2 regions of the Lactiplantibacillus sp. 3062 genome follow, and region 2 is predicted to be linked to the other one. Evidence: riboswitches for the same ligand, from Rfam matches in the RefSeq annotation. Region 2 holds a riboswitch; the other holds the start of a gene.
What was found. A riboswitch is a leader RNA that binds a small molecule or an ion and turns the genes downstream of it on or off. The one in region 2 is predicted to bind preQ1.

Region 1: linked by a shared signal. The riboswitch ahead of ACWQAU_RS00080 (QueT transporter family protein) and the one ahead of ACWQAU_RS08520 (nucleoside hydrolase) in region 2 are both predicted to bind preQ1.

What each region holds. Positions count from the first base shown of each region.
Region 1 is NZ_JBVAYE010000001.1:18,594-22,016, reverse strand. Features, by position in the region: gene ACWQAU_RS00090 (acetylornithine transaminase) at 1-479, shown strand, start outside; gene argF (ornithine carbamoyltransferase) at 472-1,494, shown strand; PreQ1 riboswitch class I at 1,549-1,594, shown strand; gene ACWQAU_RS00080 (QueT transporter family protein) at 1,603-2,109, shown strand; gene cbpA (cyclic di-AMP binding protein CbpA) at 2,387-3,025, opposite strand; gene ACWQAU_RS00070 (L,D-transpeptidase family protein) at 3,180-3,423, opposite strand, start outside.
Region 2 is NZ_JBVAYE010000004.1:169,988-173,410, reverse strand. Features, by position in the region: gene ACWQAU_RS08530 (ABC transporter ATP-binding protein) at 1-85, shown strand, start outside; gene ACWQAU_RS08525 (ECF transporter S component) at 314-865, opposite strand; gene ACWQAU_RS08520 (nucleoside hydrolase) at 862-1,842, opposite strand; PreQ1 riboswitch class I at 1,863-1,907, opposite strand; gene ACWQAU_RS08515 (dihydrofolate reductase family protein) at 2,263-2,802, shown strand; gene ACWQAU_RS08510 (cation:proton antiporter) at 2,866-3,423, opposite strand, start outside.

The sequences.
Region 1 (3,423 bases), on a different contig from region 2:
TCTACACGGTCGCCAAGGGCTTAGCGAATGGCTTGCCAGTGGGGGCAATGGTTGGTCGGCGGCAATTAGCCACTGCCTTTGGTCCGGGCAGCCATGGCTCGACGTTCGCCGGTAATACTGTTGCTATGGCGGCGGCAAAACGTGTCTTGACCCAATTAACACCGGCGCTGTTAACGACGGTTCGGGCCCATGCCGAACTTGTCTGGCAAGCCCTAGCGACTCAAGTCGAACCGATACCGGTAGTTAAACAAATCACGGGGAAGGGCCTAATGATTGGAATCCACTTAGATGAACAAATCCCGGTTAATCAAGTCATTACCCGGCTACAAGTAGAAGGCTTATTGACGTTATCAGCTGGCGATAATACGTTACGTTTGTTACCCCCAATTGTGATGCAACCGGCCGATTTATTAGCTGGGATTGCCTTGATTGCAAAGGTACTGACAACTTTGACAACGGAGGTCACGACGAATGAATAATCAATTTGAAGGTCGGTCATTCTTGAAGGAAATCGACTATACACCAACAGAATTAGCTTACTTAATTGACTTTGCTAGTCACTTGAAGACCCTTAAAGCACACCATATCCCACACCCTTATTTACAAGGAAAAAATATTGCGTTGCTGTTTGAAAAAACGTCAACACGGACACGTTCTGCGTTTACTGTGGCGGCTAATGATCTGGGCGCGAATCCAGAGTTTTTGGGTAAGGACGACATCCAATTCGGGACGAAGGAGTCAGTTGTTGATACGGCGAAAGTACTGGGGTCCATGTATGATGGTATTGAATTTCGGGGCTTTAAACAAAGCACGGTCGAAGACTTAGCGACCTATAGTGGTGTGCCAGTCTGGAACGGATTGACCGATGAGTGGCACCCGACGCAGATTTTAGCGGATTTTTTAACATTAAAGGAACATTTTGGTCATTTAAAAGGGTTGACGTTAGCGTACGTTGGTGATGGTCGCAATAATATGGCTAATAGTTTACTTGTGGCGGGAGCGATGCTCGGCATCAATATCGCTATCGGGGCCCCGGTAGCGTTACAGCCAGCCCCAGCAGTGGTCGCGTTGGCCCAACAGTATGCGCAGGCAGCTGGGAGCACGGTCGTGATTACGGCTGATCCGCAACAAGCCGTTACTCAGGCTGATGCGCTTTATACGGATGTCTGGGTCTCAATGGGCGAGCAGGTCGACTATGGTGAGCGGATCAAGCAACTATTGCCGTTTCAAATTAATACTGCGTTACTCGCAGCTACTGGCAAGTCATCGACGATTGTCATGCATTGCTTACCAGCACTACACGATCTAAAGACGCAGCTGGGAGCCAAATTAGGCGAACAGTACGGAATGACGGCGTTTGAAATTACGGATGATGTCTTCCAGAGTAAGCAGGCGGTCGTCTTTGAAGAGGCCGGCAACCGGATGCCAGCAATTAAGGCGGTAATGGCGGCTACATTAGGTAACTTATTTATTCCTACCAGCATTTTCAATTAGCAAGCTTGCGGGAACTACTAGAGCGTGCTACGATTATATTCGCTTTGTTTCAATCAATACGTGGTTCGTAACCATCCCACGTTAAAAAAACTAGGAGGAATTAAGCGAATGACACAATCAAAAATTCGACCATGGATTATCAACGCCCTAGTCGCTGCAATGTATGTTGTATTATGCCTAGGCCCCGCAGCTTTTAGCTTGGCATCGGGCGCAATTCAATTCCGCGTTTCTGAAGGGTTGAACCACTTAGCCGTGTTCAATCGCAAGTATATTTGGGGAATTGTTGCTGGCGTTATTTTGTTTGACGCTTTTGGTCCCGGTGCGAGTCTCCTCAACGTTCTCTTTGGTGGCGGCCAATCATTATTAGCCCTGCTGGTATTGACGTGGTTGGCCCCTAAGTTGAAGACGGTTTGGCAACGGATGTTACTGAATATCGCGCTATTCACCGTTTCGATGTTTATGATCGCACTGATGATTACCATGATGAGTAGTGGTGTCGCTTTTTGGCCGACGTATCTAACAACTGCTTTATCAGAGTTGATTATCATGAGTATCACTGCGCCAATTATGTACAGCTTGGATCGGGTCTTGCACTTTAGTGACCGGATTCAGTAGGGTGTGACTGAATTTAATATTAAGAACGACCGGCGTAGTATGTGAAGATGGTTTTTCGCATATTACGCCGGTCTCTTATTTATTCATTTAATGAAATGTGGTTAATTTGATTTTTGGTTGATTATTTTGAAATGGTCAACGCGTTTTGGATTGTTAACTGCTCGGTAGCAATGATCGTCCTAATTCGAACTGTTTTCAGCAGTCTTAAGCTGGTCGCTTTTGAACTGAAAATTCATCTCATAAAAAAAGCCCCAAGGTAACCTCGGGGCAACTGTGATTATTCAGCTTGTAAATCTTCCACTTCGATGACTTTAAATTGTTTGCGATTCAAGTTGTCGATAATTCGTTTGAGCTTTTCACTGTCGACATTTTCTGGCAAGGTAAAGAGCGTCCGATAACCGAGTGTCCCGTTTTGGACGTCTAAGGTCAGGCAGCCGGCGATTGAAGTATATTTCGTGATAATCTTAGCCATGGCTGCAAGGTCGCCGCGTTCACCAACGGAGACAACTGTTAAAACATAGCTACCAACATTAACGTTCCAAGATTGTGAGAGCATGTCGAGCAGACGCGTATGAGTGAGAATGCCATAGAAATAGCCGTGTTCATCGAGCACCGCAATGTATGGCAAATCTTTGATGGAGAAGAAGATGTTGTAGAAGGCGGAGTCGACTTGAATCGTTTTCGTGGCATTTTTAAGCAGGGTCGTCACGGGAAGCGACATGTCGCCGCCCCGTGACTTGTGCCGATAGATGTGCATCTTATAGATGTTGCCGCGGAAGATATGACCGGTTTCATCTAAGATTGGAATACAGCGGAAGCCGGAATCCTCCAAGACTTTTAAGGCGTCCTCTAAGGTCGCGTCCGCCGTAATGGTGACGAGGCGTTCTTTAGGCTTTACGAGTGTTTTTAATAGCATAGCAGTTGGTCCCCCAGATTTATTAGTTTGTTTTAATAAATAATACCATAAAACGACCGCTTACACGTATCATTATGACATCAAACGACGGCTAAAAGGGATGAAAAAGCCGGCCTGATAACATTCAGACCGGCTTGGTTAAATTAGATTTAAATTAGAAAACAATGACTGGTGTTCCGACTGGCACGGCAGCAAAAACTTTTTTCATGACAGAAGGTGGGGTGTTCACACAACCATGCGAGCCGTGCTTCTTGTACCAAGTACCACCATATTGAGTTTGCCATGAAGAATCGTGAATTCCTTCGCCAGTGTCATCGAACGGCATCCAATAAGAAACTGGTTGGGAATAACTTGAGCCATCGTCATTATCACCTTTAAGGGTCGCGTTCTTTTCCTTA
Region 2 (3,423 bases):
GGTGACCCATGACCAACGGCTGATTGATGACTGTGACGTGGTCTATCAAATTGAAGATGGTAAGATGAGTCGCCGCGACTCGTAGTGCCACTGACCACTGCACTTTAACCTCATAACAGTAAAAATGACCTCGCCAGGAATGTTCCTGTGAGGTCATTTTTACTGTTCATATTTACACGACTCATCAGACACTACGAATCGAAAACTAGAATTTGCCAAGCTCAAAGACAGCCTGCTTCGGCCCGCTGGAAAAAGTGCGAGTTAGCGTAAACATGCTTAGATTTAGTCATCCGACACCAAGTCATCCGTTCAACTAATTAGCTTGCGGCAATTTATATCGCAATGCGCGGTAAACAAGTGCGACCACGTACACTGTGATAAACCGATCTAAATAATCCGTTCCCACTTGTATCAAGAAGACGGCCATCGTTTTGCCCATACCGGTACCTAATAATAATTGGACTAGCATGCTCGAACCAGACGACGTGATGCCATGAAATAAGATGACCGTAATCGCCGTGGATAAAAGTGTTCCGGGAAGTGAAATAACACCAGCTAGCCACCAATTTGACCGCCACGTGCCCGGCTTGATTCGCCGATATAGCAGACCAGCAACTAACCCAGTCAGCAGTTGAACGGGCATGAAGAACAGCGAGTACAGGTCTGTCGTCGCACCCACGATAACTCCGGTGGCACCCCCGGCCAACATTCCACCCAGTGGTCCAAACACAGCAGCAGCCAAAACGGTACCAATTGAATCTAAATAAATCGGTAATTTTAACATCAAGGCAATGTTACTGCCAACAATATTCAGGGCAATGCAGAGCGCCAATAACGTAATTGCCCGCGTTTTTATTCTCTTCATGCACTCACCAATTGGTGCAAGACTTGCGTTAAATCAGGATCAGCCGCACCGACCACAGTCGTTAAGAACAACCGCCAAAAAGCTACGACGTCAACCTTCGTCATGATTTGACTATTGGGTGTGTTGTGCCAGAAATCATGATCATCCACGATTGACTGCCCACGCGCGACACCATCCGTCACAACCGTCGTGTAGCTTTCAAAGCCACTCAGAATCGTTGGGTCAAGCATTCCGGCCACGGCCAACGGATCATTGATCACACAACCAATAACCCGTTCATATTCCCAATGAAAGTCAAAATAAAAGGTTGTAATTTTCTCAACAAAAGCCCCCATTGCTGGATTGACGTCTTTAATATACGTTAATAAACTGGGTGTCAACACGATGTTACGCGTGACGTCTAAACCAACCATCTGAATGGGAACAGGCATCAAGTCAAAGACGACCTTGGCCGCATCCGGGTCACACCAGAAGTTGTATTCAGCCACTGGCGAACAATTACCGTGACTCCGATAACTTCCACCCATCAGTGTAAATTGATCGACTTGTTCAAATAAGCGTGGATCACGTTGCAGTACCGTTGCAATGTTCGTCAACGGTCCCAACGCTAAAATCGAAGTATCAGGTGCTTCAATCAGCGTCTCTTCAATAAAACCAGCGGCATCTTGAATCGGTCGTACCGCCGTTACCGCTGGAATCTGACTATTCCCTAAGCCATCATCGCCGTGGGTGTCTTGCGCACTCGTGTAGGCGACTTCCAATGGGCGATTAGCGCCCAAATAGACTGGAATATCCAATCGGTCAGCCAAATCTAAAATTTTCAGTGCATTTTCCGCACCGATATGGGTTGGCACGTTCCCACAAACAATTGTAATCCCAATCACATTAAGTGCCGGTGATTTAAGCGCCAATAATAGTGCTAAACTATCATCGATCCCGGGATCACAGTCAATAATAACGTTACGCGTCGCATTCATTCTCTTACCTCCGATAACTGAAGTTCTTGGTTTTTTATCCTGGGAAGTTTACGAACCAGGCCAGCTCGCCTAATTAGGTCAAACTGTATGTGATGAAATGCTAATCCAATTATAGCGGACGGTGGGGCCCTTGAAAACCACCAATCGTTACTTCGACTCACATCTTGATGGCCGATGCTACCTCTCTGACAATAATCACCACGACCTGCTTAACCCACTGTGCATACTCATCCCCATTAGCCCCACAACATCATTATTTGCAGTATTCATACGCTCCCAGCGACACCTTAAGTAGTTCCCCACCTCCCATTTCGAACCAATTATTTAATTATGTTACTGAACTTTTACCAGAGTTCATCAAGTGAATGACCGGAAAACATGGTACAATATGACTACTAAAGATAAAGTAGGTGTCGAATCATGCGTAAAGTTCAGTTTTATGGGGCCGTTTCAATTGACGGTTGTTTAGCCACCAAGGATAATCGGCTGGACTGGCTGTTCAAAACAGCTGGTGCCAACGATGCCCCCACCGAAGCATTTATGCAGCAAGTTGATACCGCCATCATGGGCCGCCATACTTACGAATACACGATGGAACAAACCACTGATCAACTCATTAATCCATATAATCCGGCGACCCACAATATTGTCATGACTTCCCACCCCCACACCGGCGATGAACGCACCCAGTTCACCAATACCCCCGTCACGAAGATCGTCGAAGACTTGCGCCATACCGCTGGCAAAAATATTTGGATTGTTGGCGGTGCTGGCGTCTTAATGCCGCTGTTAGCTGCGGATTTAGTTGATGAGCTCTACATCCAGATTGCACCAGTCATTTTGGGTGATGGTATTCCCTTATTTAAAGCAATTGACCAGCAACAGCGCTTTGAATTAGTTGACACCAATCGATATGGTCAGCTCGCCGAAGTCCACTATCAACGTTTAACAACTGAATAATGTCGTGATTAAAAAATCCCAGCCCGTTTGCAACACGCAAACAAGTTGGGATTTTCAATTGCTTTAAGCTTCACGTTGGCGTTTAACCGCCTGACGAAGTAATAGTGGTGCAATCAGCGTCGTTAAAATGATTGCCGTGATGACTGCCGAATAACGATCAGCTGATAGTAATTTGCCTTGATAACCAATCTGTGCAATGATCAGGGCCATCTCCCCACGTGACACCATGCCGGCGCCAATCTCATAGCCGCTTAACCAATTAAAACCCGCCAACCGTGCGCCGACCCCGGCACCAATGATCTTAGTGGCAATTGCCGCAACGGTAATCACAGCGATGAACCAAAAATCGTTCAGGAAACCATTGAATGACATATTCAGCCCAATACTAACGAAAAAGACTGGGATAAATACAGCATTACCAATGGGTTGAATATGCTCATCGATAACTTCATGATAGTCCGTCTGACCAACGGCGATACCGGCAAAGAACGCGCCAATCACAGCACTTAAACCGATTGCGTCCGCTAAGTATGAGAGTCCAAAACAAATCACTAGTGACATCAGCGTGATGGAGGTTGGAACCAGTAGGGCATTCCCCACGGCCATTAAATGTGGCACCAC